3 regions of the Kocuria gwangalliensis genome follow, and region 2 is predicted to be linked to each of the others. Evidence: riboswitches for the same ligand, from Rfam matches in the RefSeq annotation. Region 2 holds a riboswitch; each other region holds the start of a gene.

Evidence for each region. A riboswitch is a leader RNA that binds a small molecule or an ion and turns the genes downstream of it on or off. The one in region 2 is predicted to bind S-adenosylmethionine.
Region 1: it holds a riboswitch for S-adenosylmethionine, as region 2 does, so the genes downstream of both, ABEA06_RS07005 (bifunctional o-acetylhomoserine/o-acetylserine sulfhydrylase) here and ABEA06_RS09535 (methylenetetrahydrofolate reductase) in region 2, are expected to answer to the same signal.
Region 3: it holds a riboswitch for S-adenosylmethionine, as region 2 does, so the genes downstream of both, ABEA06_RS12745 (O-acetylhomoserine aminocarboxypropyltransferase/cysteine synthase family protein) here and ABEA06_RS09535 (methylenetetrahydrofolate reductase) in region 2, are expected to answer to the same signal.

Annotation. Positions count from the first base shown of each region.
Region 1 is NZ_BAABLN010000014.1:159,791-163,037, forward strand. It holds gene ABEA06_RS06995 (CPBP family intramembrane glutamic endopeptidase) at 1-578, shown strand, start outside; gene ABEA06_RS07000 (VOC family protein) at 647-1,285, opposite strand; SAM riboswitch class IV at 1,401-1,519, shown strand; gene ABEA06_RS07005 (bifunctional o-acetylhomoserine/o-acetylserine sulfhydrylase) at 1,598-2,992, shown strand; gene metX (homoserine O-acetyltransferase MetX) at 2,989-3,247, shown strand, end outside.
Region 2 is NZ_BAABLN010000029.1:157,329-160,575, forward strand. It holds gene ABEA06_RS09525 (MarR family winged helix-turn-helix transcriptional regulator) at 1-110, opposite strand, end outside; gene ABEA06_RS09530 (fructosamine kinase family protein) at 216-1,076, opposite strand; SAM riboswitch class IV at 1,224-1,341, shown strand; gene ABEA06_RS09535 (methylenetetrahydrofolate reductase) at 1,384-2,379, shown strand; gene metE (5-methyltetrahydropteroyltriglutamate--homocysteine S-methyltransferase) at 2,511-3,247, shown strand, end outside.
Region 3 is NZ_BAABLN010000035.1:31,302-34,548, reverse strand. It holds gene ABEA06_RS12750 (CoA-binding protein) at 53-544, opposite strand; gene ABEA06_RS12745 (O-acetylhomoserine aminocarboxypropyltransferase/cysteine synthase family protein) at 541-1,968, opposite strand; SAM riboswitch class I at 2,030-2,127, opposite strand; gene ABEA06_RS12740 (hypothetical protein) at 2,260-2,496, shown strand; gene ABEA06_RS12735 (2Fe-2S iron-sulfur cluster-binding protein) at 2,497-3,192, opposite strand; gene ABEA06_RS12730 (succinate dehydrogenase cytochrome b subunit) at 3,192-3,247, opposite strand, start outside.

The DNA.
Region 1 (3,247 bases), on a different contig from region 2:
CGGCCATTGATCTGCTTCGGCAACTTGCGAGCATCGGTTTCGCTCTGGTCCCCGTGTTGCTCGCCCTCTACCTTCTGGCCGGTTCGTTACCGGGTATCGCAGTGGTGCTGCGGCGGATCGGCGTGGACGGTCGCCGCCCGTGGCGGGACGCGGTCTGGGGCGTCGGGTTGTTCCTGGCCATGGGCGTGGGAACCCTGGTCCTCTACCAGACAGGCAGGGCGCTGGGGGTCACGGCCGCCATCACCACCTCGGCTCTGAACGAGCACTGGTGGACGGTGCCCGTGCTGATCCTGTCCGCGCTGCGTCACAGTGTGGTCGAGGAAATCATCGTGGTCGCGTTCCTGTGCGATCGGTTGCGGCGCATCGGCTGGTCCTGGGTCACGATCGCGGTACTCACGTCCCTCTTCCGCGCCAGCTATCACCTCTACCAAGGCTTTGGCCCCGCGCTGGGCAACCTGATCATGGGTCTGGTGTTCGTGTGGGTGTACCGCCGCTACGGTCGCCTCGCGCCCTTGCTGATTGCCCATGCGCTGCTCGACATCACCGGTTTCCTGCTCCCGCAACTGCTCGCGCGTTGACAAAGGACGACGCCGCTGCCGCGCCCCTGTCGCGTAGCAGGGTGCGGCAGCGGCGTCGGCGGGAAAATTCAGATGGTGACCAGGCCGTCCGGGGTGGCGAAAGAAACCTCCATGACACCGGGTGTGCCGTTGGGTGAGCACCAGGTGACGTCCAAGGCGGCCAGGACGTTCTCGACGGGGCCGCCCAGCCATTCGGTGACGCGCTCGGGAGAACCGGCGATCTCCATGCCGGCCAACCGGACGTCCGTGATCTGCGCCTGGGAAGGGTGCATGTCGGGCTCGGAATCAAAGCGGATCATGAACGGCAACTGTGGGTCGGCGATCAGACCCTTGACCCCGATCTGGTGCCACTCCAACTGGCGGCCGTCCGGGAAGAGCCGGGCACCGGGAACGGAGGGGCGGCCGAGCTTGTCCTCGAAGGGGGCCAGGTCCGCGACCTCGACCACCCAACCGAGCCAACCGCCGCCGGCTGCGGAGCGGGCGCGCACGGCCTGACCGAACGGGGCCTTCTCCGCGGCGGGGTGCTCCAGCACCTCGACGACCTCCACGTACTGGTGGTCGGTGAGCGGCAGGATCATGTTCCGAGTCCCGAAGCGCGGGTGGATTCCGCCCTTGACCGGCTCGATCCCTAGCTGATCGGCAATCCGTTCCGTGGTGGCTTCGAGACCATCGGATTGAGCTGCGAATGAGACATGATCCAGTTTCATGCTGTCATGGTGGCACCGCGCGGGATGGTCGCCAAATCGGGGCGTGAAACATGTCCGTGTGATGCGGGTAACTCAGCTTGACGTTCGAGGTACCGGCTCCGGACAATGAAGAGCAGGTCACGAGAGTCAGCGACAAGCCCCAGCTAGCTGACCGGCAACCCTCCCTCCGCGGTGGGGTGCCCTGGGTGAGGACCGGGCCGCATCGGAACAATCCGATGCCGGCAAGCGCGGGTCACAGGTGCCCGATCGCTGCACGGGCACCGTGCTGCGGATCGTTCACCGGGCCCCTGATCCCGAGAAAGGGAGTGCGGTATGAGTCCCGCAGCCACCCCGTCCCAGCCCCAGGGCTGGGCTTTCGAAACCCGTCAAATCCACGCGGGGCAGGAACCCGATCCCACCACGGGATCGCGGGCACTACCCATCCACCAGACCACCTCGTACGTGTTCCCAGATGCGGAAACCGCGGCCATGCGCTTTGCCCTGGCCGAACTGGGCCCCATTTACACGCGCCTGACCAACCCCACGACCGAAGTGGTGGAGAACCGCGTGGCTTCTCTGGAGGGCGGCGTGGGCGCGCTCATGCTCAGCTCGGGTCAAGCGGCGTCCACCTTTGCGATCCTCAACCTGGGCGGCGCCGGAACCCACGTGGTGGCCAGCCCGTCCATGTACGGCGGCACCTACAACCTGCTGCGTCACACCCTGCCCAAGATGGGCGTGGAGACCACGTTCGTGTCCGACCCTGACGATCCCGAGGCGTGGCGCGCCGCGGTCAAACCCAACACGGTCGCGTTCTTCGGGGAAACCATTCCCAATCCTCGCAATGACGTGCTGGACATCGAGGCGGTCGCCGCGGTGGCCCATGAGTCGGGTGTGCCGCTGATCGTGGACAACACGATTGCCACGCCGTACTTGATTCGGCCCATTGAATGGGGCGCGGACATCGTGGTTCATTCCGCCACCAAATTCATGGGCGGGCACGGCACCTCCATCGGCGGCATGATCGTGGACGCCGGCAACTTCGACTTCGGGCGGGACCCGCAGCGTTTCCCGGCCTTCAACGAACCGGACGAGTCCTACAACGGCCTGGTGTACGCCCAGGCGCTCGGCAAGGACGGTATTTTCGGGGTGAACCTGTCCTTCGTCCTCAAGGCGCGCGTGCAGTTGCTGCGCGACCTGGGCTCCTCGATCTCCCCGTTCAACGCGTTCCTCATCGAGCAGGGCATTGAGACGTTGTCCCTGCGCATGGACCGCCACGTGGCCAACGCCCAGAAGGTGGCCGAGTGGCTCGAAGCGCGCGACGACGTTCGCGCGGTCTCCTACGCCGGACTCGCGTCCTCGCCGTGGCACGAGCGCGCTGAGAAGTACGCGCCCAAGGGTGCCGGTTCCGTGCTCGGTTTCGTGCTCGACGGCGGTCGCGAGGCTGGAACTGCCTTCGTGGACGCCCTGACACTGCATTCCAACGTGGCCAACATCGGCGATGCTCGCTCCCTGGTGATCCACCCGGCGTCCACCACCCACTCACAGCTGACCGACGACGAACAGCGGGCCACCGGCATCGAACCCGGGTTCGTCCGGTTGTCCGTGGGTCTGGAGAACATCAACGACATCCTCGCGGACCTGGAGTCCGGATTCGAGGCCGTGGCCGCGCTGGGCGGCGCGGGGGCGTCGTCGTCGGCCGAATCCGGAGAGGGAGGAACACAGGCGTGACCATCGTGGGAGGCGGAACCACCGACTCACTCGTCCGCGAGGACGGCGTGGTGGGTTACATCAACGTGGGTCCCTTGACCTTGGAGTCCGGCTACCGCCTCCCTCGTGCGCGTCTGGCCTACGAAACATGGGGGCGGCTCAACGAGGACGCGTCCAACGCAGTGCTCATCGAGCACGCCCTGACCGGGGATTCCCACGTGGCACGGGGACAATCTCGCGATCACGCACCCGAGGTGGAACGTGTGGCCGCCGAGG
Region 2 (3,247 bases):
CCCATGATCCTGCGGGCCTGGTAGCCAATGTCGTCGTTGACGCGCACCACCCGGCGCAGCTCGCGGCTTTGTGGGCTGACAAAATCGGGCCTGAACCGCGACTCCGCCATTAAAAACCTCGAACTTTTAGGAATTAGAAAAGTTGATAACCATGATGCTTGAAAAACATAGGCCCTGTCCAACGTGACAAGGCGTGTCCGACTGGTGGTTCCACCTCAGCGCACCCGTTGCAGAGCATTCAGCACGGCGTTCCCGTAGCCGCCACCGAAACGGATCGCATGCACCAACAACGGCGGTACTTGGTACCACAGGACACGCTCGCGCCAACCGTCGGCCAGGGGGTAAACGTCGTTGTAGGCGTTGAAGCAGGCCTCACCGAACCCGCCGAACAGCAGCATCATGGCCAGGTCGTATTCCCGATGCCCGTAGAACGAGGACGGGTCGACCAGCCAGTTGTGGCCGCTCGCATCGATCACCCTGTTGCCGGCCCACAGGTCACCGTGCAGCAGACTGGGCGGCTCGGTGGGACCGGCTAGTTCGGCCGCACGCGGGGCCAGTTCAGCCAACAGGTCCGACGCCGCAGGGTCCAGTTTCCCCGTGTCGATCGCCGTGCGCAGCAGAGGTTCGATCCTGCGATGCAGCAGGAAATCGGCCCAGTCGTCGGTGGGTGAGAGGTCCACCGGGAACGAGCCGATGCGCTGCGGCAGCTCAGGGTCGATCGCACCGAAATGCGGCGCGTCCGCGCGGTGGATCCGGGCCAGGCCGCTGCCGCATTCGGCCTCGGTTGGCGGCCCGCCCGCACCGTAGGATTCATTGATCCATTCCAGGACCAGACCCTGATCGCTCACACGGATCACGCGGGGCACGGACAGTTCGGCCGGTGCCGCCGCGCGGAGCGCTTCGAGGCTGGCCGCCTCCAATTCGAGCACACCGGCCGGAGCGTCGAGCATGGTTTTGGCGAACAACGGCCCGTCGGGGGTTTCCAGGCGATACGCGGCGGCCGTATCCCCACCGCTCAGCGATCGCACTCCCGTGACATCAAGGTCGGCAAGGAGGTCTTCGGGCAACTGGTCCATGGTTCTTCTCTACACCATTCCCACGACACTCGCAGGGACTTTTTCCCCGCTGACGGCCTGTGACAACGGGACAAAACAATGGAGTCCACTCGTTCCAGCGTGTGACGTGCACCGCCACAATAATGTGCTAGTGTCTTCAGCAACAAGGATCAAGAGTCCCGGTGTGAAGCTCTGGCTAACCGGGCGGCAACCCTCCAGCACGTAGCGGGGTGCCCCAGATGACGATCCGGCCGCCGCGCAACCGCACGGCGAGCAAGTACGGCGCACGGAGAAACCTCCGGCGTCCCGAACCGCCGGAGGTATTTTTATGCCCGCCCTGTCCACACCCCAGGTCTCGGAGCAGACCGTCACCACGGGGCCACCCACGGGAACGTCGTGGTTGGTGCGCAGGCCGCGCCGCGAATCCTTGATCTCGTTCGAGGTGTTCCCGCCACACCCCACCCGCGATCCGGAGGCCGTGTGGCGCAACATCGACACCATGGCCGCGGCCGGCCCGGATTTCTTCTCGGTCACCCACGGGCACTCCGGCACCAACGGGGTCTCCCGCGAGACACTGCGGCACCTGCTCAAGCAGACCAAGACCCCCGCCGTGGCCCACCTGACCTGCGGTGGCACCGATCGCGCGGGCTTGGAGCGCGCCGTCGAAGATTTACTTGACGACGGCGTTCGCGACCTTCTCGCCCTGCGCGGCGATCCGCCCGTGGGCGGCGGCGAGTGGGTGACCCACCCGGGTGGTTTACACCGAGCATCGCAACTTGTCGAGCTGATCCGCGAGGTCGAGGAACGGAGGTTCGGCGCGTGCGAGCGCCCCGGAAAAAGGCCGGTCTCGGTGTCAGTTGCCTGTTACCCCGTGGCCGCCAAGGGCCGCGATTTTGAAGCGGACCTCGCCGCGCTGTGGGACAAGCAGGAGGCGGGAGCGGATTACGCAATCACCCAGGTGCTCTACGACGCCCAGGACTACGTGCGGTTCCTGGAGCGTGCGCGCTCGGAGGGCATCCACATTCCGATCATCGCCGGCCTGGTTCCGCTGACCGACATCAAGCGCCTAGGCCGAATGACCGAGCTGACCGGCGTACCGATCCCCGAGCGGATCACCAACTTCCTGGGTACGGACAATCCGTCCGAACTGCGCCGCAGGGGCATTGCGGCAACGCTCACCTTGATCGATGAGCTGCTGGACTTCGGTTGCCCGGGTCTGCACTTGTTCACGTTCAACCGGCCGGACGCCCCACTGGCCATCCTTGATCATCTCCGGGTGCGCGATGCCGCCCGCGAGTTCCGTGGGAGTTCGTCGGCGGCCTGACCGCCGCGCACCGGTGGCCCCACTGCCGCCACACGGGCACCCGCACCACCCTTCCGACAGAACCTTTTCGCAACGGTCACAGCGACCGTGGCTTCCCATTTCACACCCTTTTATCCTCAGGAGCACCCCAAATGACTGCTATTTCCAAGCCCTCGTTCCCCGCCGCTACCATCCTGGGTTACCCCCGGATCGGCCCCAACCGAGAACTCAAGAAGGCCTTGGAGGCCTACTGGTCCAGGCCCGCAGAGAACCCCGCGCAGTCCGTTCTGGACACGCTCGCTCAGTTACACGAGCGCACCGTTCGCCACCTCAGCGACCTCGGTCTCACCGACGCCGCCGCCATCCCCGCTGACACGTTCGCCGTGGACCAGACGCTGGACACCGCACTGGCCCTGGGCGCGGTCCCGGCCCGCTTCCGCGCGGACGGTTTCCGCCCCGCCGCTCCGGACACCGCGCAGGGCATCGAGCTGATCACCGCGCTGTCCCGTGGAACCGATCGCCTGGAGCCGCTGGAGATGACCAAGTGGTTCGACACCAACTACCACTACTACGTTCCCGAGATCGGCCCCGATACCCCGCTGTCCGCGCACCCAGAAAGCTTGATCGAACGCTTCGTGACCACCCGTGACACCACCGGTGCCATCACCCGCCCGGTGCTGGTCGGCCCCGTGACCCTGTTGCTGCTGGCCCGCCCGGAAACCACGGACGCCCCGGGCACCCAGCCCTTCGACCGACTCAACGACGTGGTGGACCTCTACATCCAGCTGCTCACCGCGCTCAAGGACGCGGGTGTCCCGTGGGTCGAACTGGACGAGCACGCCCTGGCGGCAGAAGGCTGGGACGTCCCCCGCGACACCATCATCGACGC
Region 3 (3,247 bases), on a different contig from region 2:
CATGGCTACTCTGCAGTAAAACGGGATCAAAGGGTCGCTCAGCCGGTACCTGTCAGGCAACCACCTGACGTTTGGAGGAAATCACCCCGGTGTTGAAACCGGCCAGGTGCAGGCCGCCGTGGAAACGCGCGTGTTCGATCTTCACGCAGCGGTCCATCACGGCGTTGAGTCCGGCGTTCTCGGCAATCGCCGCGGCTTCCTCACTCCACGAGCCCAGCTGCATCCACACGGTCTTGGCGCCGAGGTCCACCGCCTCCTGTGCCACACCGGGCAGGTCCGCATCTTTACGGAACGCGTCCACCATGTCCGGAACCTCGGGCAGATCCGCCAATGACGGGTAGACCTTCTGGCCCAGCACCTCGTCCAGCACCGGGTTCACGAAGTACACGCGATACGGGGACGACGACATCAGGTACGTGGCCACGAAATAGCTCGCCCGCGCGGGCTTGTTGGACATGCCCACGATCGCGATCGACTCGGTGTTGCGCAGGATGTTCAACCGCTCGGGGGCGCTGGGGCCCACCCAGGTGCGTTCGGTGCTCATACCTGTTCTCCTTCGGTGCCGGGCAGCGCGCAGGCCGCCGCGCTGTTGTCCTGCTCAAGTGTGTTCTTCGCTGCCTCGTCCCGGACAGCGGCGGGTGCGGTGACGACGTCGCCCTCGCGGCTGATCCCGGTCGCGGCGGTCAACGCCTGGTCCAGATCCCACAGGATGTCCGCGGGGTCCTCGAGACCCACGGAAATCCGGATTAGGTCTTCCTTCACGCCGCCGGATTCCAGCTGCTCGGAACTGAGCTGCTGGTGGGTGGTGGAGGCCGGGTGCAGCACCAGGGTGCGGGCGTCACCGATGTTGGCCAGGTGCGAGGCCAGCTGCAGGTTCTCGATGAAGCGGCCTCCCACGTCGCGTCCGCTGAGCTGCTCGGTCGATGCGACACCGAAGGCGAACACGGAACCGATGCCCTGGGGCAGGTACTTCTGGGCGCGCTCGTGGTGCGGGTGGTCTTCAAGGCCCGCGTGGTTCACGTACGCGATGCGGGGATCGGTGGCCAACCACTGCACGACTTCTTGCGCGTTCGCCACGTGTGCGTCCATGCGCTGGGGGAGGGTTTCCACGCCCTGCAGGAGGTTCCACGCGGCCTGCGGAGTCAGGGACGGGCCGATGTCACGCAGCTGCTCGGAGCGCAGCTTGGTCAGGAACCCGTACTCGCCAAAGTTTCCCCACCACGTCACGTTGTTGTACGAGGGGACCGGTTCGGTCATGGCGGGGAACCTGCCGTTGCCCCAGTTGAAACGGCCGGACTCGACCACCACACCGCCCAGGGTGTTGCCGTGGCCGCCCAGGAACTTGGTGATCGAGTGGATCACGATGTCCGCGCCGTGCTCGAACGGTCGGCACAGGTACGGGGTGTTGAGCGTGGCATCCACGATCAGTGGCAAGCCCGCCTCGTGGGCGACCTCCGCCAGTCCTTCCAGATCGGCGATCTCACCGGACGGGTTGGCCACGAGCTCGGTGTAGACGGCCTTGGTGTTCTCGGTGATCGCCGCCTTGTAATCGGCCGGATCGGTGCCGGGAACAAAAGTGGTTTCCACCCCGAAGCGCCGCAGGGTCACGTCCAACTGCGTGACCGTGCCGCCGTAGAGCTGGGAGGAGGCGACCACGTGATCGCCCTGTCCGCACAGCGCGGCAAAGGTGATGAATTCCGCGGCCATCCCGGAGGACGTCGCCACCGCACCAATACCACCCTCGAGGGACGCAATGCGCTCCTCCAACGCCGCCACGGTGGGGTTGCCGATGCGCGAGTAAATGTTGCCGTACTTCTGCAGCGCGAAGAGGTTGGCGGCGTCGTCGGCGTCCTTGAAGACGAACGAACTGGTCTGGTAGATCGGGACGGAACGGGCGCCGTGTTCGGCGTCCGGGGTGCCGCCCGCGTGCAGCGCACGGGTGCGGAAACCGAACTGGTGCTCGGCCATAGGGGTCCTCCTTGTCGGCCGCGTACAGCTCCCGTCCGAACACTGCCCGGGCCCGCGCAGCACTCCATCGGTCCTGGCGGTAGCACCGTGCAGTAGGCCGATCACTGCGGGTTGCTGCGGCGTCGTCGATCCAGGTCTCTCGGCCGCTCGGGATGGTGAGTCCATTGTGTCGCGTGGGCGGCGGCGTTCACAAACCGGGGCCGCCGCCGACGACGCCGCACGGCGCGTTGCTGCTGGGCAACCAGGTACGAGTGGAGGAGGGTATAGGTAACCAGCCCGTGAGGGGGCGCTATGGAGTCCGTGATCAAGGTCGGTTTGATCGTGACTGCCGTAGGGGTGGTCGCGCTCGTGGCCACGGAATGGTTGAGCCGTGCGACCTTCGTCGAAGGGACGGGCCCGAATATCGGCGCGGCATTCATCATGCTGTTTGCGCTGTCCACACTCGTGGTGGGCGTCGTGCTCACGGTCGTCGGAGTGCTCACTGACCGCCGACGACGCCGCACGGCACCTCCCGCGCGGCAGCGCTGATTAGGAGTACTTCTCCGGGTTCATCCGGCGCAGGTTCTCCCGCGCCACGGCGGTGAGGTTCTCGAGCGGGAGGCCTGCGGGGCAGACCTCCGTGCAGTCGCCCAGCAGGGAGCAGGGGCCGAACTCGTGCTCGGCGGCGTCGAGGACCTTGCTCGAGCGTTCGTTGCGTTCCTCCGGCGTCTTGGCCAGCGGCGGAAGTTCCTTGAGCAGCGTGCCCACGTACAACTGGCCGGAACCGTTGGGGCACGCGGCCACGCACGCGCCGCAGCTGATGCAGCCGGCGTTGCCCAGGGCCTTGAGCGCGACCGGGAACTTGGCCTCTTTGGCCACCCGCCGCAGGGCCTTCTTGTCCACGGACAAATCCTTCTTGACCGGGAACGAGCCCGCGCGCATGGGTTCGATGAAGATCTCGTCCCCATCGCGGTAGGCCCGCAGCGACTGGGTGCACGAGGCCTGGTTCTTGTCCGGGCCGTGGGGCACGCCGTCCACGGTCACTCCGCATTTGCCGCAGATGCCTTCGCGGCAGCCGTCGTCGAAGCTGACGGGGTCATCTCCTTGGCGGATGAGGGTTTCATTGACGGCGTCGAGCAGGTCCAGAATGCTCATGTCCTCGCGCGCCTCGACCGGGCTCACGGCCACGAACTCGCCGTCATCCTCTGCGGTGGCCTGCCGCCACACATGAATGGTCAACAGCATCAGCGCACCACCTTCGCTTGCACGGCCACGGGGATCGTGACATTACCCAGGGCGA